One region of the Streptomyces sp. NPDC037242 genome, then DNA from elsewhere that is predicted to be linked to it. Evidence: riboswitches for the same ligand, from Rfam matches in the RefSeq annotation. Region 1 holds a riboswitch; each other region holds the start of a gene.
What was found. Region 1 has a riboswitch for cobalamin ahead of ACZ7GJ_RS34430 (cobalamin biosynthesis protein). Riboswitches for the same ligand answer to the same signal wherever they lie in the genome.

Region 1 (7,408 bases):
CAGCAGCGCGGCCTGGCGTACGTCCTCCTTGCGTACGGCGGTCCGCCCGGCCCACGCGGCCAGCGCGGTGGCGGTACGGGCCATCACGATGTCGGCGCGCATGCCGTCGACCTCGAAGCCGGCGCAGGTCGCGGCGATCTGCAGCAGCGAGGCGTCCCCGAGGACCACCTGCGGGAGCAGCGCCCGCGCGGCCACCACCCGGGCCCGGACCTCGTGCTCGTCCCCGGCCCAACGGCTCGCGAAGCCCGCGGGGTCGTCCTCGTACGCGAGCCGGCGGCGCACCACCTCCACGCGCTGGGCCGGCTCGCGCGACGCGGCGACCTCGACGGTCAGCCCGAACCGGTCCAGGAGCTGCGGCCGGAGCTCGCCCTCCTCGGGGTTCATCGTGCCGACGAGGAGGAAGCGGGCGGCGTGGCGGACGGAGACGCCCTCGCGCTCGACGTAGGACGCGCCCATGGCGGCGGCGTCGAGGAGCAGGTCGATCAGGTGGTCGTGGAGGAGGTTGACCTCGTCGACGTACAGGATCCCGCGGTGCGCGTCGGCCAGCAGGCCGGGCTCGAAGGCCTTCACGCCCTCGGCCAGGGCCCGTTCGATGTCGAGGGCGCCGACCAGGCGGTCCTCGGAGGCGCCGACGGGCAGCTCCACCATGCGGGCGGGGCGGCCCTGGCCCGGCCCGGGCTCGTGCGGGCCGTCGGGGCAGGCGGGATCCGGCGCGCCGGGCGCGCACGAGAACCGGCAGCCGGGCACGACGTCCACCTGCGGCAGCAGCGCGGACAGGGCGCGGACGGCGGTGGACTTGGCGGTCCCCTTCTCGCCGCGCACGAGCACGCCGCCGACCGCGGGGCTCACCGCGTTGAGCAGGAGCGCGAGCCGCAGGTCGTTTTGGCCGACCAGTGCGGTGAACGGGTAGGGCGTGCTCATACGGTGGCCCCTTCTCGGTGTGTACGGATGTGCGTGCGCGGGCTCGCGGCGGCGGGGCGGGCGTGGACTTCCGGCCCCGCCGGCGTTTGAGGCGCGGGCGCGGAGCGCCGTGTGGTGACCCGCACCAGCGGGACGGGGTCCGGGGCGGAGCCCCGGATTCGGGAAGGGGCGGGGTGGGGGGAAGCCGCCCGCAGGGCCCCGCCCGTCACGGCGCGCCCGGGGGGAGGAACGGGAGGCCGGCCGGGGCGCCGGCTTCGATCAGCCCCAGCAGCGCCGCGGTGTCGGCGTGTTCCTCGATCAGGTCGCCCAGCAGGTCCAGCTGTTCCTCCCGCAGCGCGGCGAAGGACGTGTCCGGCGCCGGGACGAAACGCCGCCCGGCGGCCGAGGCCACCTCGCGCAGGAACGCCCGGCGGAAGCCGTCCGACTCCAGCGAGCCGTGCCAGTGGGTGCCCCAGACCGCGCCGACCCGGCACCCGTCCAGGAAGGGGGTTCCGCCGAGGACCTCCGCGACGCCGTGGTGGATCTCGTACCCCTCGACCGGCTCGCCGAGCGCCGAACCCACCGGCCGCGCGAGGGTCTTCTCCCGCTCGAAGCGGATGCGTACGGGCAGCAGGCCGAGGCCGTCCACGTCCCCCGCCCGGGATTCGACCTCGTCGGAGATCCGCTCGCCCAGCACCTGGAACCCGCCGCAGATCCCGAGCACCGGCCGGCCCTCCGCGGCCCGCCGGACCAGCGCGTCGGCCAGGCCGCGCTCGCGCAGCCAGGCCAGGGCCTTGACCGTGCCCCGGGTGCCGGGCACGACGACCAGGTCCGCGTCGGCCAGCTCCTCCGCCCGGTCCACGAACCGCACCACGACCCCCGGCTCCGCCGCGAGCGCGTCGACGTCCGTGAAGTTCGACATCAGCGGCACCGCGCACACCGCGACCCGCAGCACGTCCTCGCCGACCGGCGGGGCGACCACGGACTCCCGTACCGCGCCGCGCAGCGAGACCCGCAGCCCGTCCTCCTCGTCGATGCCCAGTCCGTGCTGGAAGGGCAGCACCCCGTACGTCGCCCGCCCGGTGAGCCCGCGCAGCATCTCCATGCCGGGCTCCAACAGGGAGACGTCCCCGCGGAACTTGTTCACCAGGTACCCGGCGATCAGCGACTGGTCCTCGGGCGAGAGCAGCGCCGTCGTGCCGAAGAAGGACGCGAAGACCCCGCCGCGGTCGATGTCCCCGACCACGACCACCGGGAACCGCGCGGCCCGCGCGATGCCCATGTTCACGATGTCGGTCCGGCGCAGGTTGATCTCGGCCGGACTCCCCGCCCCCTCGCAGATCACGGCGTCATACGTGCCCCGCAGCTGCTCCAGGCAGTCCGTGACGATGCCGAGCAACTGCTCCTGCCGCCCGCCGTGGTAGCCGCGGGCGCTCATCTCGCCCACCGGCTTGCCCAGCAGCACCACCTGGCTGCTGCGGTCGCTGCCGGGCTTGAGCAGCACCGGGTTCATCAGCGCGGTCGGCTCCACGCGCGCGGCCTGCGCCTGCATCGCCTGCGCACGCCCGATCTCGGCGCCCTCGCGCGTCACGAAGGAGTTCAGCGACATGTTCTGCGCCTTGAACGGGGCCACCTTCACGCCCTGCCGGGCCAGCCAGCGGCAGATGCCCGCCGTGACCACGCTCTTGCCCGCGTCCGATGTCGTACCGGCGACGAGCAGTCCGCCGCCGCGCTTCGCGCCGCTCATGCGCGCCGCCCCTTCCTCGTCATGCGGGAGACCCGGGAGACCTGGGAGGCCTTGGAGACCTGGGAGACCAGCAGCCGGGCCGACACACAGGCTCCCAGAGCCAGCCACGTCACCTGCCGCGACAGCCGTACCGCCCGCTCGATGTCCGCGACCTGCACCGGCCGCCCCTGCGCGCCGTTCAGCACGGCCCGGTGCTCGACCCGGCCGCCGTACGCGAGGGTGCCGCCGAGGCGTACGCCGAGAGCCCCGGCGAACGCGGCCTCCACGGGCCCGGCGTTCGGGCTCGGGTGGGCGGCGGCGTCCGCGCGCCAGGCCCGTACGGCCCCCCTCCGGTCGGGTCCGGCCAGTACGGCGGCGAGCGCGGTCAGCCGGGCGCCCGGCCAGCCCGCGACGTCGTCCAGCCGGGCCGAGGCCCAGCCGTAGCGCAGGTAGCGGGGCGACTTGTGGCCGACCATCGCGTCCAGGGTGTTCACGGCGCGGAAGGCCAGCAGCCCGGGGACGCCGGCGAGGGCTCCCCAGACCAGGGCCCCGACCACCGCGTCGGAGGTGTTCTCGGCGACCGACTCCACGACGGCGCGGGCCATCTGCTGCTCGTCCAGGGAGTGCGGGTCGCGCCCGCACAGGTGCGGCAGCCGCTCCCGGGCCACCTCGGCGTCCCCGGCGGCGAGCGCGCCGCCGATGGCGCGGGCCTCCCGGCCCAGCGAGGTGCCGCCCACGACGGCCCAGGTGGCGGCGGCGGTCAGGGCGATCCGGGCGGCCGCGGGCCGGGAGCGCACGGCCCGTGCGCCCAGCGCGCCGACAACGGCCGCGCCCCCGGCGCACACCAGGGTGTGCAGGGCGCCCCGGGCGCGGTCGTCGCGCCACAGGGCACGCTCGACGGCGGCGGCGGTCCGTCCGAAGGCGGCCACGGGGTGCCCACGGCGAGGATCACCGAGGATCCGGTCGCCGATCAGGCCGGCCGTGGCGCCGTACGCGAAAACGCGATCGGCACGCATGGTGGCAGGTATGTCCTCACTCAGGGTCCGCGCCCTGGTTCGACGTGACCGGCGGCGAGAGTTCCTGGCTCCCGGATCCACTCGGCAGAGCGTCCGGTGACAGTGGCGGGACCGCGCCGGATTCGCACCGGACTTCCTCTCCATGCCGCCGTATTGGCTCGGGCAGTCCACCACGCACCGCGAACGCCCGTCAACTCGCCGTTGACCTGCGGCGGGGTACGCGAAAGCTCCCCCCGGGAGAAACCCGGAGGGAGCCCTGACGCGTGGTGTGCGAGTGCCTCAGCTGACGATCAGGTAGATCGCGTAGGTCACGGCCGCCGCGCACAGTGCGAAGCAGGCGTACGCGCCGCTGCGGGCCAGGGTGGCGGTGCCGCCCTGTTCGGTGGCGGCCTCGTGCTTGGAGAGGCCCACGAGGCCCAGGGTGAAGAGGGCCACGAGCGCGACGGTGGCGGAGAGGCTGACCCCGAAGACGGAGCCGAGTGCTGCCCAGTCGATCTTCATACTGCCGTTTCCTCTGTCGTTCTCGGGGTCAGACCGCGGCGGCCGGAGCCGCAGGGGTCGCCGGGGTGGCCGTCGTGGCCGGGATGGTGGCCTTGAGGGCGTCGTCCGTCACCGCGGCGGTCGTGCCCGCGATCGGCGGGACGGCGACGGCGGCCATGGCGGTGGTGACCACACCGGGCTGCTCGGCTTCGGCGCCGGCCGGCTCCACGTCGTTGACGTTGTTGTGGTCGACGACCTGGCGGCGGGAGATGACCCAGATGGCGACGCACGAGGCGACCAGGAAGACCGCCACGCCGGTGACGCCGACGTCACCGGTGCGCATGACCAGCTCGGCGCCGGAGGCGACGAGGGCGGCGGCCGGCAGGGTCAGGCCCCACGCGATGAACATGCGGGTGGCGGTGGACCAGCGGACCACACCGCCCTTGCGGCCCAGGCCCGCACCCATGACGGCGCCGGAGCACGCGTGCGTGGTGGAGAGGGAGAAGCCGAGGCTGGAGGAGGCCAGGATGACGCTGGCGGCCGAGGTCTGGGCGGCGAAGCCCTGCTGCGGCTGCAGGTCGGTCAGGCCGCTGCCCATGGTGCGGATGATGCGCCAGCCGCCGAGGTAGGTGCCCATCGCGATGGCCAGGCCGGCGGAGACGATGACCCAGACCGGCGGGTTGGAGCCGGGGGCGAGCGCACCGCCGGCGACGAGCGCCAGGGTGATGATGCCCATCGTCTTCTGGGCGTCGTTGGTGCCGTGCGCGAGGGAGACGAGGCCGGCCGAGGCGATCTGACCGGCGCGGTAGCCCTTGGTGGAGGTCTTCTCGTCGACCTTGTTGCCGAGCTTGTAGGTGAGCTTGGCGGCCAGCATCGCGGCGATGCCGGCGACCAGGGGCGCGGCGATCGCGGGGATGAGCACCTTGGTGACGACCACGCTGCCGTTGACGGCGTCCAGGCCGGCGGAGGCGACCGCCGCGCCGATCAGGCCGCCCATCAGGGCGTGGGAGGAGCTGGAGGGGAGCCCGACGAGCCAGGTGACGAGGTTCCAGAGGATCGCGCCGACCAGGGCGGCGAAGATCACTTCTGGCTGAATGCCCTCTTCGTTGACCAGGCCCTTGGAGATCGTCTTGGCGACCTCCACGGACATGAACGCGCCGACGAGGTTCAGGACGGCGGACATGGCCACCGCAGTCTTGGGCTTGAGGGCGCCGGTCGAGATGGTGGTGGCCATCGCGTTGGCCGTGTCGTGAAAACCGTTCGTGAAGTCGAACACGAGAGCGGTGATGATCACGATCCCGAGGAGAAGCGTTATGTGCTCCATTTACCCAGGCTTCTGTTTGACGTCAGTGGCACGTGGACCGTAAGCAACCTGGATGAACGGAAGGTGAACTGAGACGGGCGAAGCGGTGTCTCACCCCGGCGTGCCATCGGGACGTTTGTCCCGCTACAGGGGTAGATGTATCGATTAACGCACGTCAGAGCGGGGTGAACGGAACCCGCCGCGGGGCACCTCCGGCACCCCGGACCCCTCGTCCGGCCCCCCGCGAAGAGATCCAGATCACCCTCCTCCGGCCCGCCCGGTGGCCCGCCGGGGCCCCCGCACCGACACTGGAGCGGTGCGCACCGCTACGGCGACGGCAGCGGCCGTCACGACGACCATCCTGGGTGCCGGCGCGGCCGCGATGGTGACCGCCGTCGCCGCCGGCCGGTACGCCGCCGACGCGGCCCTGCGCCCCGAACCCGGGCGCCCCCTGCCCGGCGGGCCCCGGCTCAGCGTCCACGCCACCGCCGCCGGCCGGGTCGAGCTGACCCGCTCCCTGGCCTCCCTGCGCGACGGTACGTACGGACTGACCGCGCCCGGGGTGCACGCGGTGGTCGGCCCGGTGATCGCCGACGCCCCGCACGGCCCGGACACCGTCGTACGCCGGCTGCTCGCCGTCACCCACGGCAGCCTCGACCCCGGCACCCGCGTCACCCTGACCCCGCAGGTCCACCTGGGCAACCCGCGCACCGCCCTCGGGCTCGACCACGCCGACGTGGACATCCCCGGCGAGCTCGGGGCGCTGCCCGCCTGGTTCGTACCCGCCGCCCGGGACACCTGGGTGATCACCGTCCACGGGCTCGGCGCCACCCGCGAGCACCCGATGGTGGTGCTGCCCTTCCTGAACCGCCACCGGCTGCCCGTCCTGGACGTGGCCTACCGCGGCGACCTCGGGGCCCCCGCCTCCCCGGACGGCCTGGGCCACCTCGGCGAGTCGGAGTGGCGCGACCTCGACGCCGCCATCCGCTACGCCCTGCGCTACGGGGCCCGCCGCGTGGTCCTGCACGGCTGGTCCACCGGCGCGGCCATGGCCCTGCGCGCGGTCGAGCGCTCGGCGCTGTCCGACCGGATCTCCGGGCTGGTGCTGGACTCGCCCGTCCTCGACTGGCACGCCACCCTGCGCGCGCTCGTCGCCGCGCGCCGCACCCCCGCCGCGCTGCTGCCGTTCGCGGTGCGGGCCGCCGAGGGGCGGGCCGGCCTGCGGGCCGACCACCGGGCGCCGGGGGCCGACCCCGGCGCGCTGAAGGTCCCCGTCCTGATCTTCCACGGCCCGGACGACGCGCTCGCCCCGTGGGAGCCCGCCCGCCGGCTCGCCGCCGCGCGGCCCGACCTGGTCACCCTGCACCCGGTGCGCGGGGCCGCGCACGGGGCGATGTGGAACGCCGATCCGGCCGGGTACGAGGAGGCCCTGCGCCGCTTCCTCACCCCTCTTATGTGAAGGCCGTGTGCCGCAGGGGACGGAGCGGGCGTTATGTCCCTTGTTCCTCGCGGCGGCAGGTGGAAAGGGTCGGTTCCGTTTGGGCTTTCGGCCGGTGACGGGCGAGACTGCTTCCGTGACGTCCCGAAAGCCTGATGAGCAGTTGGCTCGCGACTCCAGACTCCGACTCGTCTCCCCGCGGTCCGTTGCCACGGCCCGCAAGGCGGTGACCGACCGGCGAACCCGGACCACCCCAAGGCCTCCGGCGGGCACCCCCGCCACGGCCGAACTCGCGAGCAGAGCCCGCGCCTCGCTCGCCGACGCCGTACGCCTCGCCCGCTGGGCCGAGCGCAACCTCGGCGCCGGGGACGGCGGCCGGCCCGCTCCCGCGGCCGCCCTGCCGACCGTCGACGTCGAACGGGCCGCCGCCGAGCTGTGCCTGACGCACGGCCAGATCCGGGTCGGCTGGGACCGCTCCCGGCTCGCCGGCCTGGTCGAGGTGCACGGCGGCCAGGCCCGCCCCGGCTGGCGGCTGCGCGCCTGGG
Region 2 (7,408 bases), on a different contig from region 1:
ATCACGTGCGGGAACGCGTCGCGGAAGAAGCCCGAGATGCGCAGGGTCACGTCGATGCGGGGGCGGCCGAGTTCGGCGAGCGGGATCGCCTCCAGGCCGGTCACCCGGCGCGAGGCCTCGTCCCAGACCGGGCGGATGCCGAGCAGGGCCAGCGCCTCCGCCACGTCGTCGCCCGAGGTGCGCATCGCGCTCGTGCCCCACAGGGACAGCCCGACGGAGGACGGCCATTCGCCGTTGTCCGTGCGGTAGCGGGTCAGCAGGGAGTCCGCCAGGGCCTGGCCGGTCTCCCACGCGAGGCGGGAGGGAACGGCCTTCGGGTCCACCGAGTAGAAGTTGCGGCCGGTCGGCAGGACGTTCACCAGGCCGCGCAGCGGGGAGCCCGAGGGACCGGCCGGGACGAAGGAGCCGTCCAGGGCGCTGACGACGTGGGCGATCTCGTCGGTCGTGCCCGCCAGACGCGGGACGACCTCGCGGGCCGCGAAGTCCAGCACCGCCGCGACGTCCGCCGAGTGGCCGGCCGCCACCGCGGCGACCGCCTCGGGGGACCAGTGCGCGTCCTCCATCGCCTGGACGAGCGCGCGGGCCGTCTCCTCCGCCTCGTCGGCCGTCGTACGGGTGGCCGCGGACTCGTCGAGGCCCAGCGCCTCGCGCAGGCCCGGGAGGGCCGTCGTACCGCCCCAGATCTGGCGGGCGCGCAGGATGGACAGGACCAGGTTGACCCGGGCCGGGCCGGTCGGAGCGCCGCCCAGGACGTGCAGGCCGTCGCGGATCTGGGCGTCCTTGACCTCGCACAGCCAGCCGTCGACGTGCAGCAGGAAGTCGTCGAAGCCGTCGTCGTCCGGGCGCGCCTCCAGCCCCAGGTCGTGGTCGAGCTTCGCGGCCTGGATCAGGGTCCAGATCTGGGCGCGGATGGCCGGCAGCTTCGACGGGTCCATCGCCGAGATCTGGGCGTACTCGTCCAGGTGCTGCTCCAGGCGCGCGATGTCGCCGTACGACTCCGCGCGCGCCATCGGCGGGACGAGGTGGTCGACCAGGGTGGCGTGCACGCGGCGCTTGGCCTGGGTGCCCTCGCCCGGGTCGTTGACGAGGAAGGGGTAGATCAGGGGCAGGTCGCCGAGCGCGGCGTCGGGGGCGCAGGCCGCGGACAGGCCCGCGTTCTTGCCCGGCAGCCACTCCAGGTTGCCGTGCTTGCCCAGGTGGATCATCGCGTCGGCGCCGAAGCCGCCGTCCTCGGCACGCGCCTGGATCCAGCGGTACGCGGCCAGGTAGTGGTGCGAGGGCGGCAGGTCCGGGTCGTGGTAGATCGCGATCGGGTTCTCGCCGAAGCCGCGCGGCGGCTGGATCAGGATGAGCAGGTTCCCGCGGCGCAGCGCCGCGAGGACGATGTCGCCCTCGGGATTGGCCGAGCGGTCCACGAACATGTTGCCCGGGGCATCGCCCCAGTGCTGCTCCACGCTCTCGCGCAGCTCCGCCGGCAGCTGGGCGAACCAGCGCCGGTAGTCGGCGGCCGGGATGCGGACGGGGTTGCGGGCCAACTGCTCCTCGGTGAGCCAGTCCTGGTCGTGGCCGCCGGCCTCGATCAGGGCGCGGATCAGCTCGTCGCCGTCACCCGACACCAGGCCGGGGACGTCCTCGACGGGCCCGAAGTCGTAGCCGCCGGCGATCAGGGTGCGCAGCAGCTCCACGGCGCTGGCGGGGGTGTCGAGGCCCACCGCGTTGCCGATGCGGGAGTGCTTGGTGGGGTACGCGGAGAGGACCAGCGCGACCTTCTTGTCGCGGCGCTCGATGTGCCGCAGCCGGGCGTGGCGTACGGCGATGCCCGCGACCCGGGCCGCCCGCTCGGGGTCGGCGACGTAGGCGGGCAGACCGTCCGCGTCGAACTCCTTGAAGGAGAACGGGACGGTGATCAGACGGCCGTCGAACTCGGGCACGGCGACCTGGGTGGCGGCGTCGAGGGGGGAGAGGCCCTCGTCGTTCTCCTCCCAGTTGCTGCGCGAGCCCGTCAGGCACAGGGCCTGGAGGATCGGGACGCCGAGCGAGGCGAGCGCGCCCGCGTCCCAGGACTCGTCGTCGCCGCCCGCCGAGGCGGTCGCGGGGCGGGTGCCGCCGGCCGCGAGGACGGTGGTGACGACCGCGTCGACGCCTTCGAGCGCGGCCAGCAGCTCCGGCTCGGGGGTCCGCAGGGAGGACACGTACAGCGGGACGGCCTGCGCGTCGTGGGCCTCGACGGCCTCGCACAGCGCGTGGACGAAGGCGGTGTTGCCGCTCATCTGGTGGGCGCGGTAGTAGAGCACCGCGATCCGCGGCCCCGCGGTGCTCCGCGCGGTGCGCTCCAGCGGACCCCAGGTGGGGGCGGCGGCGGGCGGCTCGAAGCCGTGGCCGGTCAGCAGGACGGTGTCGGACAGGAAGCGGGCCAGCTGGTCCAGGTTGCCCGGGCCGCCGTGCGCGAGGTAGCCGTGGGCCTCGGCCGCGATGCCGATCGGGACCGTCGAGGCCTCCATCAGCTGGGCGTCGGGGGCCTGTTCACCGGTCAGTACCACCACCGGGCGGGTCTGGCCGGGGGCCAGCAGGAGGTCGAGGCCGTCCTGCCAGGCGCGCAGGCCGCCGAGGAGGCGTACGACGACCAGGTCGGCTCCGTCGAGGAGGCCGGGGAGGTCTTCGAGGGGAAGGCGGGAGGGGTTCGCGAACCGGTACGGGACGGGGCCGTCCGCCGTGTTCGCCGCGCGGGCGCTGAGCAGATCGGTGTCGGACGTCGACAGCAGCAGGATCATGCGGCGGCAGGCCTTCCTCGGGGTTTCCGCGCCCCGGGCAGTGAGGACAGCGGGAGTTCCTGACTCACCCCCCGGATCGCTCCGCGGGGTTCACAGTGGCGGGACCGCGCCGGACTCGCACCGGGCTTCCTCCCATGTCGCCGTCCTCGGCGATTGACGGGCCGTACGGCGCCGCCGGTGGTCATCCTAGGGGGCCTTTGCCCTGGCCGGGAGCGGGGGTGCCCGGCCGCGGCGCCCTCGCCGGGGCTTTGTCCCGGCCTCTGCCCCGGAGCCCGCGCCGCAAACACCGGCGGGACCGGTCGTGGCCGGTTCGGGGTGGTGATCGACACAGGGGCCCGGCGGAGAATCGTGGGTATGCTCGCCGCCATGCCCCAGCCCCCCTCCGCCGCATCGCGGGACGAACCCGTCATACGGGACCGCGGCGACGCCTGCCCCGGCGCATTGCGCCTGCACGCGGCGGACGACGGGTTCCTCGCGCGGGTACGGATTCCCGGCGGGCTGCTCAGCGCCGCGCAGGCCGCCGTGCTGGCGGACGCGGCCGACCGGTTCGGGGACGGGCACCTGGAGCTCACCTCGCGCGGCAACGTGCAGTTGCGCGGCCTCACCGACGGCTGCGCCGCCGGGCTGGCCGAACTGCTCGGCACGGCCGGACTGCTGCCCGCGCCCTCGCACGAGCGGATCCGGAACATCGTCGCCACCCCGCTGGCGGACCCCGCTCCCGTACGCGCGCTGGACGCGGCGCTCTGCGCGGACCCCAAGGCGGCGGCCCTGTCGGGCCGGTTCCTGTTCGCCGTCGACGACGGGCGCGGGGACGTGGCCGCCCTCGACCCCGACGTGGCCCTGCTCGCGCAGCCCGGCGGCCGGGTCCTGGTCCGGCTCGGCGCGGCGCCCGACGCGGTGGAGGTGGCCGCCGCCGACGCCGCGGCGGCCGGACTCGAAGCGGCCCTGCACTTCCTCGACGCCGCGGCCGGCGCCGGTACCCGGGCTTGGCGGATCGCCGAACTCCCCGCCGAACACGCCCTGGACGCCCGTGAGTTCGCCGCCCGCCTGGAGGAGCGCGGCATCCGCGCCCGGCACGTGCCCGACGCGCCCCGCCCGTACGCGGACCCGCCCGCTCCCGGGGTGCACGCGGACGCGCTCTGCGTACTGATCCCGCTCGGCCGGCTCGCCACCGGCCAGTGGCGCGAGCTGCCCGGCGACCTGCGGATCACGCCGTGGCGCAGCATCCTCGTCACCGCCGGTGCCGATATCGACGTCGATGCCGGCGCGGGCGCCGCCGCCCGCGCCGCCGGGCTGGTCACCTCGCCCGACAGCCCCTGGGAGTCCGTCACCGCCTGCACCGGCAGGCCCGGCTGCGCCAAGTCCCTCGCCGACGTACGCGCCGACGCGCGAGCCGTCGCGGAACGGGCGCGCGGACCCCTGCCCGTGCACTGGTCCGGGTGCGAGCGCCGGTGCGGGCATCCGCGCGGCACCGCGTGGGCCGATCTCGTAGCCACCCCGGACGGGTACCTGCTCGACGGGCGCCCGGTGCCGCAGAACGAACTCGCCGCGGCCCTGGCCGACGCGCGCAGCCAACCCCGAGTGTCCGAAGACGCAGTGAAGAAATGAGCGAGTACACCGTGTTCGAGTACGAGAAGGACGGCGCCGCGATCTACCGCCAGTCCTTTGCCACGATCCGCGCCGAGGCGGACCTCTCCGGGCTGCCCGCCTCGGTCGCCCAGGTCGCGGTGCGCATGATTCACGCCTGCGGGATGACCGACCTGACCCGGGACCTCGGTTACACCCCCGACGTCGTGCTGCGCGCACGGGCCGCACTGGAGGCGGGTGCGCCGATCCTGTGCGACGTGCAGATGGTCGCCAGCGGCGTCACCCGCAAGCGGCTGCCCGCCGACAACGAGGTGATCTGCACCCTGTCCGACCCGGCCGTGCCGGAGCTCGCCGCGAAGATGGGCACCACGCGCAGCGCCGCGGCCCTGGAAGTCTGGCGGGACCGCGGCCTGTTGGAGGGTTCGGTGATCGCCGTCGGGAACGCGCCGACCGCGCTGTTCCGGCTGCTGGAGATGATCGAGGAGGGCGCCCCGCGCCCCGCCGCCGTCATCGGCGTCCCGGTCGGCTTCATCGGCGCCGCCGAGTCCAAGGACGCCCTGGCCGAACACCCCTCGGGGCTCGACCACTTGATCGTCCGGGGCCGGCGCGGCGGCAGCGCCATGGCCGCCGCGGCCGTCAACGCCATCGCGAGCGTGGCCGAATGAGCGCCGGACGCCTGTACGGAGTGGGGCTCGGCCCCGGCGACCCGTCCCTGATGACGCTGCGTGCCGTCGAGGTGATCGCGGAGGCGGACGTCATCGCGTACCACAGCGCCCGCCACGGCCGCTCGATCGCCCGCTCCATCGCCGCGAAGCACCTGCGCGCGGACCACATCGAGGAGCCGCTGGTCTACCCGGTCACCACCGAGACCACCGACCACCCGGGCGGCTACCAGGGCGCGATGGAGGAGTTCTACGAGGCCTCCGCCGCCCGGCTCGCCGCACACCTGGACGCCGGCCGGACCGTCGCCGTGCTCGCGGAGGGCGACCCGCTCTTCTACGGCTCGTACATGCACATGCACAAGCGGCTCGCGGACCGTTACGAGGCCGAGGTGATCCCGGGGGTGACCTCGGTGAGCGCCGCCGCCGCCCGGCTCGGCACCCCGCTCGTGGAGGGCGAGGAGGTGCTGACGATCCTGCCCGGCACCCTGCCCGAGGAGGAGCTCGCCGCGCGCCTCGCCGCCACCGACTCGGCGGTCGTGATGAAGCTCGGCCGCACCTTCCCCGCCGTGCGGCGGGCGATGGAGAGCAGCGGCCGGCTCGCCGAGGCCCGCTACGTCGAGCGCGCCACCATGGCCGGGGAGCGCACCGGCTCCCTCGCGGACGTCGACCCCGACAGCGTGCCCTACTTCGCCGTGGCCGTCGTGCCCAGCCGGATCGGCAACCCGGGCAGCGTGCCGTCCGGGCCCGGCGAGGTCGCGGTCGTCGGCACCGGCCCGGCCGGGCCGCTCTGGCTCACGCCGCAGACCCGGCGGGTGCTGGCCGATGCCGAGGTGCTGGTCGGGTACACGACGTACCTGGACCGGGTCCCGGTGAAGCCGGGCCAGATCCGGCACGGCTCCGACAACAAGGTGGAGTCGGAGCGCGCCGAGTTCGCGCTCGACCTCGCCCGGCGCGGGAAGCGGGTGGCCGTGGTCTCCGGCGGCGACCCCGGGGTCTTCGCCATGGCCACGGCGGTCCTTGAGGTGTCCGCCCAGGCGGAGTACCAGGACGTCCCGGTACGCGTTCTGCCCGGGGTGACCGCCGCCAACGCGGCGGCCGCCGCGGCCGGTGCCCCGCTCGGCCACGACTACGCCACCATCTCGCTCTCCGACCGGCTCAAGCCCTGGGAGGTCATCGCGGAGCGGCTGCGCGCGGCCGCCTCGGCCGACCTGGTGCTGGCCCTGTACAACCCGGGATCGCGCAGCCGCACTTGGCAGGTGGCGCAGGCCCGCGAACTGCTGCTGGAGCTGCGCTCCCCGCAGACCCCGGTGGTCGTCGCGCGGGACGTGGGCGGCCCGGCGCAGTCGGTCCGCGTCGTCACGCTCGCCGAACTGGAGCCGTCCGAGGTGGACATGCGGACGATCCTGCTGATCGGGTCCTCGCAGACCCGGATCACGGAGCGCGCCGACGGGTCGAGGATCACCTGGACGCCGCGCCGCTACCCGTGACGGACGCGCTGACGGGACCGACGGCACCTGCGGCGCTGACGGACGCCTGGGGCGCTGACGGGCCGCCGCCACCCCTGACGGACGCGCTGAGGCACCGACGGGCGCACAGGCACCGACGGGCACCGAGAGGCGTCTGCGGCGCTGACGGCACCGACGGTCGCTGACGGGCACCTGCGGCGCTGACGGCACTGAAGGGCGCGCACAGGCGCCGACGGCGCCGACGGCGCCACCGGCACGGCGAAGGCCCCGGGGCACTGCCCCGGGGCCTTCGCCGTCCTGTGAGCCCTCAGCAGCCCTTCAGTAGCCGCTCAGCAGCCCTTCACGTCGTCCGCGCAGCCCTTGACGCCCTTGGGGGCGATGGTCCCCAACTGCCAGGCGATCACACCCGCCGGGGCCGAGCCCTCCTTGGCGGCCGGCTCGACGTGCACCACGAGCGGCTCGCCCGCCGGAACGTTCAGGCGGGTGACCTCGCCCGCACAGGACACGTCGACCGAGCGCGAGCGCGGATCGCCCTCGCGGGAGATCGTCAGCTTCACCTGCGAGCTCTCCTCGCTGTCACAGGTGATGTCGAACCGGAACGGGCTCTCACCGGCCGTTTCCAGCGTCTTGTCCAGGCCGCCGGCGAGGAAGCCGGTGCCACGCACCTTCACGGTGGGGGCCACGTCGTCCTTCTCCAGGGCCTCGTCGGCCCGTTGCAGCGCGTCGTCGGGCTGCCAACCGCTCGGCGACGCCTTCTCTCCGCACCCGGTGACGAGCGCGGCGGCGACGAGGACGAGGACGAGCGAGAGACGTATGCGCATTAGTGCAGCCTAGAGCCCTGTAGCCAGTGCTGGGAACACTGAACGCAGTCCACCTCCTGGACACCCCCCGGTACCGGCGGGCGGCGGACGACGAGGACCGC
Region 3 (7,408 bases), on a different contig from region 1:
GCACGCATGTTCGTGACCCGCCTGAAGAAGGACGGTGTCCTTGCGCAGACCGCCTCCGTGCGCGCTGAGCTCTTCGGCTCCCTCGGCGCGACCGGCCACGGCCACGGCACCCCCAAGGCGGTCCTGCTGGGCCTGGAGGGCCACTCCCCCCGCACCGTGAACGTGGAGACGGCCGACGCCGAGGTCGAGCGGATCCGCCAGAGCGGCCGCCTGCGCCTGCTCGGCGCCGAGATAGGCGATGTGCACGAGATCGCCTTCGACGAGCCGAACCAGCTGATCCTGCACCGCCGCCGGTCCCTGCCGTACCACGCGAACGGCATGACCCTCTTCGCGTACGACGAGGCCGGCGCCCCGCTGCTGGAGAAGACGTACTACTCGGTCGGCGGCGGGTTCGTCGTGGACGAGGACGCGGTCGGCGAGGACCGGATCAAGCTGGACGACACCGAGCTGAAGTACCCCTTCCGCTCCGGCGACGAGATGCTCCGCCTGGCGAACGAGACCGGCCTGTCGATCTCCTCCCTGATGCTGGAGAACGAGAAGGCCTGGCGCACCGAGGAGGAGATCCGCGAGGGCCTCCTGGAGATCTGGCGCGTCATGCAGTCCTGCGTCTCGCGCGGCATGTCCCGCGAGGGCATCCTCCCGGGCGGCCTGCGGGTCAAGCGCCGGGCCGCCTCGACGGCGCGCCAGCTGCGCACCGAGGGCGACCCGATGATGCACCGCAGCGAGTGGACGACGATCTACGCGATGGCGGTCAACGAGGAGAACGCGGCGGGCGGCCGCGTCGTCACCGCGCCCACGAACGGCGCGGCGGGCGTCCTGCCGGCCGTCCTGCACTACTACGTCAACTTCGTGCCGGGCGCGGACGAGGACGGCGTGGTCCGCTTCCTCCTCGCGGCGGGCGCGATCGGCATGCTCTTCAAGGAGAACGCCTCGATCTCCGGCGCCGAGGTCGGCTGCCAGGGCGAGGTCGGCTCGGCCTGCTCCATGGCGGCCGGCGCCCTCGCCGAGGTCCTGGGCGGCACCCCGGAGCAGGTCGAGAACGCGGCCGAGATCGGTATGGAGCACAACCTCGGCCTGACCTGCGACCCCGTCGGCGGCCTGGTGCAGATCCCGTGCATCGAGCGCAACGGCATGGCGGCGGTCAAGGCCGTCACGGCGGCCAAGATGGCGATGCGCGGCGACGGCACCCACAAGGTCTCCCTCGACAAGGTCATCAAGACCATGAAGGAGACCGGCGCCGACATGAAGGTCAAGTACAAGGAGACCGCCCGCGGCGGCCTCGCGGTCAACGTCATCGAGTGCTGATCCGCCACGACTGACGAGGAGGGGCCCGGCGTCCGCGCCGGGCCCCTCCTCGTTTCCGGTGCCGGGCCGGGCGCCGTGCACCCGTCCGCCCCCGTGCGCCCCCGCCGTCCTGGCGGAAAAAGGTCGAGGGACCCGCCCTCACGGGACCTTTGGCACGGGGGCGCCGCCGGGGCGTGGGCTAACTTGCCCGAGTGGGCGGGAAATCCCCCACGCCGAGAGAGAGGCGGGCCGCATGTCCTGCACCGAACACCGCGTCCTGCCGCTCCGGCTGGAGGCCACTCCCGTATCCGTCCCGCTGCGGGGCGTGTTCGCGTACCGCTCCGAGCGGCCCTACGAGGTCACCCTCGACTTCGAGGGCGCCGGGACGCATCTGGCGCGCTGGGTGTTCTCCCGGGAGCTGCTGCTCGACGGGCAGGTCTGCGCCACCGGCGAGGGCGACATCCAGGTCTGGCCGCGCTGGGAGGGCAGCGAGCCGCGGATCTTCCTCGCCTTCAGCAACGGCGCGCAGAGCTGCGTGGTGTCCGCCCGGGCCAAGGACGTGCGGGAGCTGTGCCGGCGGATGACGCAGCTGGTGCCGCGCGGGCACGAGCAGCGCCACTACGACCTCGACGCCGAGCTGAGCGCCCTGCTGCTGCGCTGAGGGCCGGCAGGTCGGCGGGGCGGCGGGGCGGCGGGGCCTGGAACCGGGGGCGCCGCGGCGGTGTCCTCATGAGTGACACCCGTTTGTCCCGTCTGAGGAGATTCGGAGGGACGCCATGAACCGCCTACGTCGCCGCCAGGTCACCGCCCTGATCACGGGCGCCCTGCTCACCGCGGGCATCGGCCTGGCCGCACCGGCCTCCGCCGCCACCCGCACCCAGACCCCGCTCGTCGTCAACGCCCGCTGGGGCGGGCACTGCACCTACGACCGGCTCGTCATCGACCTCCAGGGGTACGTGCCCCCGGTCACGGTCGAGGCCGTACCCGAGCTGGTCTACGACGGGTCCGGCAAGCCCGTACCGCTGGCCGGGAACCACTTCCTGTCGATCCGCCTGCACCCCGCCGCCGGTCACGACGACGCGGGGAACAACGTCTACCAGGGCCCCGAGCTCCAGAAGATCTACCTGAGCAAGCTCAAGGGGATCGCCCTGACCGGCGACTTCGAGGGGTACGTCACCTTCGGTGCCGCCTTCGACACCAAGCCCACCTACACCACCTCGGTCCTGCACTCGCCGGAGCGGCTCGTCGTCGACTTCCCGCATCCCTCCGTGTGCTGAGCGCCCGGTGCCCGGGGCGCCGCCGCGCGCCCCGGGCGGCTCAGCGGTGCTCGGGGTTGGGGAAGTCGAAGCGGCAGCCGGCGTCCCACTCGGAGCGCTGGTTGCCGTGCGCCGGCATGCCGCCGGCCCGCTTGAGGAGGGCGGCCAGGTGCATCAGGTTCCACGACATGAAGGCGGTGTTGCGGTTGGTGAAGTCGTTCTCCGGGCCGCCCGATCCGGGGTCGAGGTACGAGGGTCCGGGCCCGGCCTCGCCGATCCAGCCGGCGTCGCCCTGCGGGGGGATCGCGTAGCCGAGGTGCTGGAGGCTGTAGAGGATGTTCATGGCGCAGTGCTTGACGCCGTCCTCGTTCCCGGTGATCAGCGCCCCGCCGACGCGCCCGTAGTACGCGTACTGGCCCCGCTCGTTCAGGATCGAGGAGCAGGCGTAGAGCCGCTCGATCACCTGCTTCATCACGGAGCTGTTGTCGCCGAGCCAGATCGGGCCGCAGAGCACGAGGATGTCGGCGTCCATGATCTGGCTGTACAGGACCGGCCACTGGTCGCTCTCCCAGCCGTGCTCGGTCATGTCCGGCCAGACACCGGTGGCGATGTCGTGGTCCACGGCGCGGATCAGCGAGGTCCGGACGCCGGCCGCCGCCATGACGGCGCGGCTCCTGTCGATCAGGCCCTCGGTGTTGCTGGTCTCGGGCGAGCGTTTGAGCGTGCAGTTCACGTAGACGGCGGTCAGGTCCGAGTAGTCGAAGTCAGAGGCCACTCCCCCACCCTCCCCGGGGCCGCGCGGGCCCGCCACCGGACCGCGGCCGTACGAATCGGTGCAAGTTGTTACCGGTCCGTCCGGGCGACTAGGGTCAGCGGGCCTTGGTGTTCGGGAAGCCGGTGGGAAACCGGCGCGGCCCTCGCCACTGTGAACGGGAAGTCCGGCTCCACTCCTGCGGGAAAGCCACTGGGCTGTGCGGGAGGTTCCGCGCCGCCCGGGAAGGCGGAGACAGGGCATCACCACCCGTGAGCCAGGAGACCGGCCGGGGTGCGTTGTCCATCCACGAGGTGCTGGAGAGGTCTCCCTACTCATGCATATAGCCGAGGGGTTCCTGCCCCCTTTGCACGCGGTCGCCTGGGGCGCCGCGTCCGCTCCCTTCGTCGTACACGGTGTCCGGGCCCTCACCCGTGAGGTGAAGGCCAACCCCGAGAGCACGCTGCTGCTCGGCGCGTCCGGAGCGTTCACGTTCGTCCTTTCCGCCCTGAAGATCCCTTCGGTGACGGGCAGTTGCTCGCACCCCACCGGGACCGGGCTCGGAGCGATCCTGTTCCGGCCGCCGATCATGGCCGTGCTCGGCACGATCACCCTGCTGTTCCAGGCGCTGCTGCTGGCGCACGGCGGGCTGACCACGCTCGGCGCCAACGTCTTCTCCATGGCCATCGCAGGCCCTTGGGCGGGCTACGGGGTCTACCGGCTGCTGCGCCGCTTCGACCTCCCCCTGATGGTGACCGTCTTCTTCGGCGCCTTCTTCGCCGACCTGGTCACCTACTGCGTCACCAGCGTGCAGTTGGCGCTGGCCTTCCCGGACCCGGGTACGGGCTTTGCCGGTGCGCTCGCGAAGTTCGGCGGGATCTTCGCGGTCACCCAGATCCCGCTCGCGGTGAGCGAGGGCCTGCTGACCGTCCTCGTGATGCGGCTGCTCGTGCAGTCCAGCAAGTCGGACCTGGTCCGCCTGGGCGTCGCGAAGCTCACCGGGGACAAGCAGCAGGGAGCGGCGGCCTGATGGGCATCAAGATGAGCAAGAACACGAAGGTCAACGCTCTGCTGCTGCTCCTGGTGGCGGCGCTCGCCGTGCTCCCGATCGCGCTGGGGCTGGGCGAGGGCAAGGAGGAGCCGTTCACGGGCGCCGACGCGCAGGCGGAAGCGGCCATCACCCAGCTCAAGCCGGACTACGAGCCGTGGTTCTCCCCCCTGTACGAACCCCCGTCCGGGGAGGTCGAGTCGGCGCTGTTCGCGTTGCAGGCCGCCCTCGGAGCGGGCGTGCTCGCGTACTACTTCGGCGTGCGCAAGGGCCGCCGCCAGGGTGCGGCCGCCGCGCGCGAGGCCGCCGCCGAAGCCGCCCCGGAGTCCTAGGCGGTGCTGCCCATCGACGTAGCGGCCCACAGCAGCCGCTGGCGCCGCCGCCATCCGCTGGAGAAGGCGCTGCTCGGCCTCGGACTGACGGTCACCGCCGTGTCCCTCCCGCCCTGGCCCGGCGGGCCGTTGGTCGGCGCGGCGACCCTCGCCCTGCTGCTCGGCCCCGCCGGGGTGGGCGGACGGCAGCTGTGGCGTGCCTTCCGGATCCCGCTCGGCTTCTGCTTCACCGGCGCGCTGCCGCTGCTGTTCGCCGTCGGCGGTCCGGCCGGGCCGCTCTCGCTCGCCCCCGACGGGCCGCGCCATGCGGCGGAGCTGCTGCTGCGCACCTCGGCCGCCTCGCTCGGCGTGCTGCTGTTCGCCTTCACCACCCCGGTCTCGGACGTGCTGCCGCGGCTGGTGCGGGCGGGGGTGCCGGCCCCGGTGGTGGACGTGGCCCTGGTCATGTACCGGATCGGGTTCCTGCTGCTGGACTCGATGGCCCAGGTCCGCCGGGCCCAGGCGGCCCGGCTCGGGCACACCGGCCGGGCCGCGGTGTGGCGCTCCCTGGCGGGGCTCGCCGCGACCTCGTTCGTACGGGCCTTCGACCGCGCGGCCCGGCTCCAGGTGGGGCTGGCCGGGCGCGGCTACGACGGCGCGCTGCGGGTCCTCGTACCGGAGGCGGCGCTGTCGTGGCGGTTCCTGGCGGGGACCGCGGCCCTGCTGGCCGCACTGATCACCCTGACTCTCCTGCTGAAGGGGCTTTACCTGTGAGGCCGTTGGTGGAACTGGTGGGCGCGGGCTACGCGTACGAGGACGGCCCGGCCGTCCTGTCCGGCGTGGACTTCGCCATCGCGCAGGGACGGGCGCTGGTGCTGCTGGGCCGCAACGGCAGCGGGAAGACCACGCTGATGCGGCTGCTGAGCGGGGGCCTGCGGCCGGGTACGGGCGAGCTGCGGCTCGACGGCGCGGAGGTCGGCCACGACCGCAAGGGGCTGACGCGCCTGCGCACGGCGGTCCAGCTGGTGGTCCAGGACCCGGACGACCAGCTCTTCGCCGCCTCGGTGGAGCAGGACGTGTCCTTCGGCCCGATGAACATGGGCCTGGCGCCGCAGGAGGTACGGTCCCGCGTGGACTCGGCGCTGGCGGCCCTGGACATCACGGCCCTGCGGGACCGCCCGACGCACCTGCTCTCGTACGGGCAGCGCAAGCGCGCGGCCATCGCGGGCGCGGTGGCTATGGCGCCGCGCGTGCTGATCCTGGACGAGCCGACGGCGGGCCTCGACCCGGACGGGCAGGAGCGGCTGCTGGACGCCCTGGCGGGCCTGCGTGCGCAGGGCACCACGGTGGTCATGGCCACGCACGACGTGGACCTGGCGGTCCGCTGGGCCGACGACGCGGCGGTCCTGACCCCGTCGGGCATCCGCTTCGGCCCGGCCGCGACCCTCCTGTCGGACCCGGCCCTGCTGGCCTCGGCGGGCCTGCGCCAGGCCTGGTCCCCGGCGGTGACGGCCTTCCTGCGCGCCCACGGCCTCCTGCCCCCGCAGGTCCCGGGCCCCCGCACGCCGGAGGCCCTCGCGGCCTTGCGGTGACGCGGGCGCCGCAAACCTAGGATGGCCGCATGTCGCTGCCGCACGCCATCCTCACCGCCCTGCTGGAGAAGCCCTCGTCGGGGCTGGAGCTGACCCGGCGGTTCGACAAGTCGATCGCGTACTTCTGGTCGGCCACGCACCAGCAGATCTACCGCGAGCTCGGCCGGCTGGAGGAGGCCGGGCTGATCCGCGCGCTGCCGAGCGAGGTGCCCGTACGGGGACAGAAGAAGGAGTACGAGGTCCTCCCCGACGGCAGCGCGGAGCTGGCCCGGTGGGTCGGCGAGAGCCAGGACCCGAAGCCGATGCGCGACCCGCTGCTGCTGCGGATCCGCGCGGCGGGCGTGGTGGGGCCGCAGGGGCTGGGCGCCGAGCTGCGCCGGCACCTGGAGCTGCACCGGGACCAGCTGGCGAAGTACGAGGCCATCGAGGCGAAGGACTTCCCCCCGGGGCGGGACGCCGTCGAGGACCGGCTGCGCCGGCTCGTGCTGCACGGCGGGATCGCCCTGGAGAGCTTCTGGCTGGCCTGGCTGGAGGAGGCCCTCGGCGAGGTCGAGGACATGGGCTGACGCGCATGGCCTGACGCGCCCCCGCTGCGGCAGGCGGGCGGGGGCGGGGCCTGTTCGGTGCGGGGCCTACTTGTTGAGGGAGGCCCAGAACTCGTCGAAGCTGAGGAGCTTGTCGCCGTCGGTGTCCTTGGCGGCTATGACGGCGTCCGCGACCGCGCCGGTGACGAAGGCGTCACCCATGGCCTTCATGGCCGCGCTGTACTCGTCGGCCGTGATGAAGCCGTCGCCGTCCGCGTCGAACTTGCCGAACGTCGCCCGTGCGCTCTCGATGTCCGCCACTGGGTCCACCCCTTCTTGGTGCTTGTTGACCGGCTCAGGGTAGCGGCCTCACGCCCCCGTCCGTCCCGCGGGTCCCGTTCGAGCGGCAGATAGAAATTCGATTACCCTTCCGTAATGCGGAAGCGATAATTCCAGCCAACAAATGAGACCCCCACTTGTCACGCTCCGGGGCCACGGCATAACGTACCGACATTGCCGCCACACCAGGAGCGCAGGGCTCCCAGGGACAAGCGGCAACAAGGGCGATCACACAGGTGACGATCACAGCCGACGCATCATTCGAAGTTCTGCCCTTCACCCGCACCTGCCGCCATATCTGGG
Region 4 (7,408 bases), on a different contig from region 1:
CCCAAGGTCTCCCAGCCGCTCCAACTCTCCTCGTACACCGAGGACATGAGGGCCCAAGGACTGGAACCCACGTCCCAGCTCCTGGACATCGGCTACGTGACGGCCGACGACACCCTCGCCGGACTGCTCAAGATCGCCACCGGCGGACGGGTCCTGCGCATCGAGCGGCTGCGGCTGGCCAGCGGCGAGCCCATGGCCATCGAGACCACCCACCTTTCGGCCAAGCGCTTCCCCGCGCTGCGCCGCTCGCTGGCGAAGTACACCTCCCTCTACACCGCACTCGCCGAGGTGTACGACGTCCGCCTCGCCGAGGCGGAGGAGACCATCGAGACCTCCCTGGCGACCCCCCGCGAGGCCGGACTGCTCGGCACCGACGTCGGCCTGCCGATGCTGATGCTCTCCCGCCACTCGCTGGACGCCGACGGGGAGCCCGTGGAGTGGGTCCGCTCGGTCTACCGCGGCGACCGCTACAAGTTCGTCGCGCGGCTCCAGCGCCCCGCCGTCTGACCCACCCGCCCCGCCGCGGCGGAAGTCCCCGTACCGGAATCTCGTACCGATATACGGACGGGGTCTTACGTTCAGCACATGCCTCCCCCTAGATTCCCTGTGCTCACGCAGGTGATCGACGAGGGGACGAGGACATGGCGGAACCGGGATCAACAGGTACAGAGCGGAACACGGCGAGTCCGGGTACCACTCCGGACTCGCCTTCTGCGTCGGGGAGCCCGTCGCCGAAGTCGGTGGCCGCGTGGGTGCTGGTCGCACTCATCGGAGCCATCGGGTGGGGCGTACTGGCGCTCTCGCGCGGCGAGGAGATCTCGGCCGCCTGGCTGCTCGCCGCCGCGCTGGGCTCGTACGCCATCGGCTACCGGTTCTACGCGCGCTTCATCGCGAACCGCGTCCTGAAGGTGGACAAGACCAGGGCCACCCCCGCCGAACGCCTTGACAACGGTGTCGACTTCCACCCGACCGACCGGCGGGTGCTCTTCGGCCACCACTTCGCCGCCGTCGCGGGCGCGGGCCCCCTGGTCGGCCCGGTGCTGGCCTCCCAGATGGGCTACCTGCCGGGCACCATCTGGATCGTCGCGGGCGTGATCTTCGCGGGCGCGGTCCAGGACATGGTCACGCTGTTCTTCTCGACCCGGCGCAACGGCCGCTCGCTCGGGCAGATGGCCCGTGACGAGATCGGCCCGGTCGGCGGCGCCGCCGCGCTGGTCGCCGTGTTCGCCATCATGATCATCCTGCTGGCGGTGCTGGCGCTCGTCATCGTCAACGCACTGGCCGACTCGCCCTGGGGCGTCTTCTCCATCGGCATGACCATCCCGATCGCCCTCTTCATGGGCTTCTACCTGCGCGTCCTGCGGCCGGGCCGGATCACCGAGGTTTCGGCGATCGGCGTCGCGCTGCTGCTGCTCGCCATCGTCTCGGGCGGCTGGGTCGCGGAGTCCTCCTTCGCCGACGTCTTCACGCTGGAGAAGGAGACCCTGGTCCTCTGGATGATCGGGTACGGCTTCCTGGCCTCGGTGCTGCCGGTGTGGATGCTGCTGGCGCCGCGCGACTACCTCTCCACCTTCATGAAGATCGGCACCATCGCCCTGCTCGCGCTCGGCGTGGTCATCGCCATGCCGACGCTGAAGATGCCCGCGGTCACCGACTTCGCCTCCGGCGGCAACGGCCCGGTCTTCGCCGGCTCGATGTTCCCGTTCGTCTTCATCACCATCGCCTGCGGCGCGCTGTCCGGCTTCCACTCGCTGGTCTCCTCGGGCACCACCCCGAAGATGATCCAGAAGGAGACCCAGGTCCGGGTCATCGGCTACGGCGCCATGCTGACCGAGTCCTTCGTCGCCGTCATGGCGGTCATCGCGGCCTGCATCATCGAGCCGGGCCTGTTCTTCGCGGTCAACTCCCCCGGCGGCGTCGTCGGCACCACCGTCGAGGCGGCATCGCAGGCGGTGGGCAACTTCGGCTTCGCCATCTCCCCCGAGGCCCTCGCCCAGGCCGCGAAGGACGTGGAGGAGACGAGCCTGCTCTCCCGTACGGGCGGTGCGCCGACCTTCGCGCTCGGGATGTCGGAGATCTTCTCGTCCGTGATCGGCGGCGCCTCGCTGAAGGCGTTCTGGTACCACTTCGCCATCATGTTCGAGGCCCTCTTCATCCTGACCACCGTGGACGCCGGCACCCGCGTCGGCCGGTTCATGCTCCAGGACACCCTCGGCAACGTGCACAAGTCCTTCAAGGACGTCAGCTGGAAGCCCGGCGTCTGGTTCGCGAGCGCGATCGTCGTCGGCGGCTGGGGCTACTTCCTGTGGGTCGGCGTCAAGGACCCGCTGGGCGGCATCAACCAGCTCTTCCCGCTGTTCGGCATCGCGAACCAGCTCCTCGCGGCGGTCGCGCTGGCCGTCTGCACCACGCTGCTGGTCAAGTCCGGCCGGCTCAAGTGGGCCTGGGTGACGGGCGTGCCGCTGGCCTGGGACGTGGCCGTGACGCTCACCGCGAGCTGGCAGAAGATCTTCTCCTCGGACGTGGCCGTCGGCTTCTTCGCCCGGCGCGACCAGTACCAGGACGCCATCGACGCCGGGAAGGTCCTCAAGCCCGCCAAGAACATGGACGAGATGCACACCGTGGTCACCAACGCCACCGTGGACGGGGTCCTGTCGGTGCTCTTCGCGGTGCTGATCGTCATCGTGCTGCTGGACGCCGCGCGCACCTGCCTGGCCGCCGTCCGCAACCCCGCGGCGGTCGAGCTCTCCGAGGTCCCGTGGACCGAGTCGAAGATCGTCGCCCCGGCCGGGCTGATCCCCACCGCCGAGGAGCGGGCGGAGCTCGCCGCGGCCGGGCTCGACTCGGGCGGCGGCCGGGTCAAGGAGCCGGCGGCGTCATGAGCCTGCGCAGCGTGCTCGCGAGGGTCCGGTACTACGTACGGGAGTTCTCGGGCGAGGCGGCGTACGACCGCTACGCGGCCCACGCCCGCTCGCACGACCCGCAGGCCCCGCTGATGACCCGGCGGGCCTTCGAACGCGCCCGTACGGACGCCCGCGAGGCCGACCCGCGCGAGGGGTTCCGCTGCTGCTGAGCCCTGCCGTACCCACGAAGGCCCCGCCGGACGCTCCGGCGGGGCCTTTCGGCGGTAGCGGAGAGGTACGACTCGGGGACGGCGCGTCGTGGACGACACAACATGTGGTGGGTCACGCAACGCGGTGCCCCCACATGTATGCTCAAGGCTGCTGTCGCCGCAGGGGAATCCGGTGCGAATCCGGAACTGTCCCGCAACGGTATGAAGTGTCCGTCTACCGGACGCCAAGTCCGAGGACCTGCCGACAGCGCGCCCGGCTCGACCGAACCGGGTGCCGATACGTCCGGGCCTCGCGGTTGGGCCGGTGGACGCCATGCGGGGGACGCGATCCTGCCACGCCCGCATGCGCCCGCTCGCGCCCCGCCCCGCCGATGACCGGGCCGAGCGAGGGAGAGCTCCCCCCGTGACCATCGCGCCTGCCGCGCCGCGCGCCGAGTCCGACCAGCCCGCAGCCGAGGGTCCCGGGACCGCGTTGCTGCGGACCCTCACCGAGCTGACGGCCGACCTCCCCGACACCGACCCCGGCCGGGTCGCCGCCGCCGCGCTGCGCGGGCGCAGCTCCACCGCGGACGAGGCCGAGCTGCGGGGGCTCGCCACCGAGGCCGCCGCCGGTCTGATCTCCGAGGACCCCGCGTACTCCCGACTGGCCGCGCGCCTGCTGACGTTCGCCGTCGCCGACGAGGCCGCGGGCCAGGGGGCCACCTCCTTCTCCGCCTCCGTCGAGGTCGGCCACCGCGAGGGCCTGATCGCCGACCGCACGGCCGAGTTCGTACGCACCCACGCGAAGCGCCTCGACGCGCTGGTCGAGCACGCGCTCGCCGAGGGCGCGGACGACCGCTTCGGCTTCTTCGGCCTGCGCACCCTGCACAGCCGCTACCTGCTGCGCCACCCGATCACCCGCCAGGTCATCGAGACCCCGCAGTACTTCATGCTGCGCGTGGCCTGCGGCCTGGCCGAGGACGAGAGCCTGCGCGCCGTCGAGGAAGTGGCCTCGCTGTACCGGCTGATGAGCCGCCTCGACTACCTGCCGTCCTCCCCCACGCTCTTCAACTCCGGCACCCGGCACCCGCAGATGTCCTCCTGCTACCTGCTGGACTCCCCGCTGGACGAGCTCGACTCGATCTACGACCGCTACCACCAGGTCGCGCGCCTCTCCAAGCACGCCGGCGGCATCGGCCTCTCGTACTCCCGCATCCGCGCCCGCGGTTCGCTGATCCGCGGGACGAACGGCCACTCCAACGGCATCGTGCCGTTCCTGAAGACCCTCGACGCCTCCGTCGCCGCCGTGAACCAGGGCGGCCGCCGCAAGGGCGCCGCCGCCGTGTACCTGGAGACCTGGCACGCGGACATCGAGGAGTTCCTGGAGCTCCGCGACAACACCGGTGAGGACCAGCGCCGCACCCACAACCTGAACCTCGCCCACTGGGTGCCGGACGAGTTCATGCGCCGCGTGAACGCCGACGCCGACTGGTCGCTGTTCTCCCCGGCCGACGTCCCGGAGCTGGTGGACCTGTGGGGCGACGAGTTCGACGCCGCCTACCGCAAGGCCGAGGCGGACGGCCTGGCCCGCAAGACCATGCCCGCCCGCGACCTGTACGGCCGGATGATGCGCACCCTCGCGCAGACCGGCCAGGGCTGGATGACCTTCAAGGACGCCTCCAACCGCACGGCGAACCAGACCGCCGAGCCGGGCTCGGTCGTCCACTCCTCCAACCTGTGCACCGAGATCATCGAGGTCACCAACGACGGCGAGACGGCCGTCTGCAACCTCGGCTCGGTCAACATGGGTGCCTTCGTGGTGGACGGCGGGATCGACTGGGAGCGCCTGGACGAGACCGTCCGCACCGCGGTGACCTTCCTCGACCGCGTGGTGGACATCAACTTCTACCCGACCGAGCAGGCCGGCCGCTCCAACTCCCGCTGGCGCCCGGTGGGCCTGGGCGCGATGGGCCTCCAGGACGTCTTCTTCAAGCTGAAGCTGCCCTTCGACTCCCCCGAGGCGAAGGCGCTGTCCACGAAGCTCTCCGAGCGCATCATGCTCGCCGCGTACGAGGCCTCCTGCGACCTCGCCGAGCGCAGCGGCCCGCTGCCGGCCTGGGAGCAGACCCGTACCGCCCGCGGTGTCCTGCACCCGGACCACTACGCGGGCATCGAGCTGAACTGGCCCGAGCGCTGGGACGCGCTGCGCGCCCGCGTCGCGAAGACCGGGATGCGCAACTCGCTGCTCCTCGCCATCGCCCCGACGGCGACGATCGCCTCGATCGCCGGCGTGTATGAGTGCATCGAGCCGCAGGTCTCCAACCTCTTCAAGCGCGAGACGCTCAGCGGTGAGTTCCTCCAGGTCAACGGCTACCTGGTGGAGGAGCTGAAGGAGCTCGGCGTCTGGGACGCGCAGACCCGCGAGGCGCTGCGCGAGTCCAGCGGCTCCGTCCAGGGCTTCGGCTGGATCCCGGCCGAGGTGCGCGAGCTGTACCGCACGGCGTGGGAGATCCCGCAGCGCGGCCTGATCGACATGGCGGCGGCCCGTACGCCGTTCCTCGACCAGTCGCAGTCGCTGAACCTGTTCCTGGAGACGCCGACCATCGGGAAGCTGTCCTCGATGTACGCGTACGCCTGGAAGCAGGGCCTGAAGACCACGTACTACCTGCGCTCGCGCCCGGCGACGAAGATCGCCCGCGCCGCGCAGGCCGCCACCCCCGCGGCGCTCCCGCTGGCCGACGCCGCCGCCGAGGCCGCGGCCGCGGAAGCGCTCGCCTGCTCCCTTGAGAACCCCGAGTCCTGCGAGGCCTGCCAGTAATGAGCTCCACCGACAAGAAGAACCTCCTGGACCCGGGCTTCGAGCTCACGCTCCGCCCGATGCGCTACCCGGACTTCTACGAGCGCTACCGGGACGCGATCAAGAACACGTGGACGGTCGAGGAGGTCGACCTCCACTCGGACGTGGCCGACCTCGCGAAGCTGACGCCCGCTGAGCAGCACATGATCGGCCGGCTGGTCGCGTTCTTCGCGACGGGCGACTCGATCGTCTCCAACAACCTCGTGCTGACCCTGTACAAGCACATCAACTCCCCGGAGGCGCGCCTGTACCTGTCGCGCCAGCTGTTCGAGGAGGCCGTGCACGTCCAGTTCTACCTGACGCTGCTGGACACCTACCTGCCCGACCCGGACGACCGGTCGGCCGCCTTCGACGCGGTCGAGGAGATCCCCTCCATCCGCGAGAAGGCGCAGTTCTGCTTCAAGTGGATGGACTCGGTCGAGAAGATCGATCAGCTGGAGACGGCCGCTGACCGGCGCCGCTTCCTGCTGAACCTGATCTGCTTCGCCGCGTGCATCGAGGGCCTGTTCTTCTACGGCGCCTTCGCGTACGTCTACTGGTTCCGCTCGCGGGGTCTGCTGCACGGCCTGGCGACGGGCACCAACTGGGTGTTCCGCGACGAGACCATGCACATGAACTTCGCCTTCGAGGTCGTGGACACGGTCCGCAAGGAGGAGCCGGAGCTCTTCGACGACGCCCTCCAGCAGCAGGTCACCGACATGCTGAAGGAGGCCGTGGAGGCGGAGCTGCAGTTCGGCCGCGACCTGTGCGGTGACGGCCTGCCGGGTATGAACACCGAGTCGATGCGCGAGTACCTGGAGTGCGTCGCGGACCAGCGCCTGGTGCGCCTCGGCTTCCCGCCGGTGTACGGCTCGCAGAACCCGTTCTCGTTCATGGAGCTCCAGGGCGTCCAGGAGCTGACGAACTTCTTCGAGCGCCGCCCGTCGGCCTATCAGGTCGCGGTCGAGGGCACGGTCGACCTGGACGAGGACTTCTGAGTCGACCGGGTCACCGGGGTCGCGTGAACCGTTGATCGGCCGGCAGCCGCCTTGCGCAGCTGCCGGTCGATTCTGCGTTCCCGGGCCATTCCGTACAGGGGCGGCGCGAGGAGCAGGGCGGCGACGGCGAGGACGACGAGGTAGTTCAGGAAGGTGGTCATGGGTCCACTCTCGCGAGAGCGGCGAAAACCGGACAGTGGCAGGACTGTCATGGATCATCGAATTACTGCCACACTGTAGGCATGCTGACAAACGTGGCGGTGGCCCTCGTCGACGGAGTGGCCCCCTTCGAGTTCGGGATCTTCTGCGAGGTCTTCGGGATCGACCGCAGCTCGCAGGGCCTGCCGGTGTACGACTTCGCCGTGTGCGCGGCCGAGGAGGGCACCTTGACCATGGCCGACGTCGGCTTCGCCATCGCGCCCTCGTACGGCCTGGACCGGCTCGAAGAGGCTGACCTGATCTGTCTGCCCGCCGACCGGCAGGCGCCCGTACGGGACTACCCCGAGCCCTTCCTCGAAGCCC

Region 2: it holds a riboswitch for cobalamin, as region 1 does, so the genes downstream of both, cobN (cobaltochelatase subunit CobN) here and ACZ7GJ_RS34430 (cobalamin biosynthesis protein) in region 1, are expected to answer to the same signal.
Region 3: it holds a riboswitch for cobalamin, as region 1 does, so the genes downstream of both, ACZ7GJ_RS30445 (energy-coupling factor ABC transporter permease) here and ACZ7GJ_RS34430 (cobalamin biosynthesis protein) in region 1, are expected to answer to the same signal.
Region 4: it holds a riboswitch for cobalamin, as region 1 does, so the genes downstream of both, ACZ7GJ_RS04285 (ribonucleoside-diphosphate reductase subunit alpha) here and ACZ7GJ_RS34430 (cobalamin biosynthesis protein) in region 1, are expected to answer to the same signal.

Annotation. Positions count from the first base shown of each region.
Region 1 covers NZ_JBVJUY010000042.1:34,778-42,185, reverse strand. The annotation lists gene ACZ7GJ_RS34440 (putative cobaltochelatase) at 1-921, opposite strand, end outside; partial or broken gene ACZ7GJ_RS34435 (cobyric acid synthase) at 918-2,647, opposite strand; gene ACZ7GJ_RS34430 (cobalamin biosynthesis protein) at 2,644-3,642, opposite strand; cobalamin riboswitch at 3,680-3,828, opposite strand; gene ACZ7GJ_RS34425 (hypothetical protein) at 3,922-4,143, opposite strand; gene ACZ7GJ_RS34420 (inorganic phosphate transporter) at 4,172-5,446, opposite strand; gene ACZ7GJ_RS34415 (alpha/beta hydrolase family protein) at 5,742-6,884, shown strand; gene ACZ7GJ_RS34410 (hypothetical protein) at 7,000-7,408, shown strand, end outside.
Region 2 covers NZ_JBVJUY010000001.1:235,759-243,166, forward strand. The annotation lists gene cobN (cobaltochelatase subunit CobN) at 1-2,771, opposite strand, end outside; cobalamin riboswitch at 2,810-2,937, opposite strand; gene ACZ7GJ_RS00985 (cobalamin biosynthesis protein CobG) at 3,138-4,379, shown strand; gene ACZ7GJ_RS00990 (precorrin-8X methylmutase) at 4,376-5,023, shown strand; gene ACZ7GJ_RS00995 (precorrin-2 C(20)-methyltransferase) at 5,020-6,507, shown strand; gene ACZ7GJ_RS01000 (hypothetical protein) at 6,816-7,307, opposite strand; gene ACZ7GJ_RS01005 (cobalt-precorrin-6A reductase) at 7,307-7,408, opposite strand, start outside.
Region 3 covers NZ_JBVJUY010000032.1:93,407-100,814, forward strand. The annotation lists gene ACZ7GJ_RS30425 (L-serine ammonia-lyase) at 1-1,305, shown strand, start outside; gene ACZ7GJ_RS30430 (SsgA family sporulation/cell division regulator) at 1,538-1,945, shown strand; gene ACZ7GJ_RS30435 (AMIN-like domain-containing (lipo)protein) at 2,061-2,561, shown strand; gene ACZ7GJ_RS30440 (flavodoxin family protein) at 2,602-3,315, opposite strand; cobalamin riboswitch at 3,404-3,599, shown strand; gene ACZ7GJ_RS30445 (energy-coupling factor ABC transporter permease) at 3,629-4,321, shown strand; gene ACZ7GJ_RS30450 (energy-coupling factor ABC transporter substrate-binding protein) at 4,321-4,671, shown strand; gene cbiQ (cobalt ECF transporter T component CbiQ) at 4,675-5,424, shown strand; gene ACZ7GJ_RS30460 (ATP-binding cassette domain-containing protein) at 5,421-6,242, shown strand; gene ACZ7GJ_RS30465 (PadR family transcriptional regulator) at 6,272-6,808, shown strand; gene ACZ7GJ_RS30470 (EF-hand domain-containing protein) at 6,875-7,087, opposite strand; gene ACZ7GJ_RS30475 (tRNA-dependent cyclodipeptide synthase) at 7,342-7,408, shown strand, end outside.
Region 4 covers NZ_JBVJUY010000002.1:311,627-319,034, reverse strand. The annotation lists gene ACZ7GJ_RS04300 (GntR family transcriptional regulator) at 1-507, shown strand, start outside; gene ACZ7GJ_RS04295 (carbon starvation CstA family protein) at 642-2,882, shown strand; gene ACZ7GJ_RS04290 (CstA-like transporter-associated (seleno)protein) at 2,879-3,073, shown strand; cobalamin riboswitch at 3,202-3,333, shown strand; gene ACZ7GJ_RS04285 (ribonucleoside-diphosphate reductase subunit alpha) at 3,477-5,870, shown strand; gene ACZ7GJ_RS04280 (ribonucleotide-diphosphate reductase subunit beta) at 5,870-6,886, shown strand; gene ACZ7GJ_RS04275 (hypothetical protein) at 6,841-7,047, opposite strand; gene ACZ7GJ_RS04270 (helix-turn-helix domain-containing protein) at 7,129-7,408, shown strand, end outside.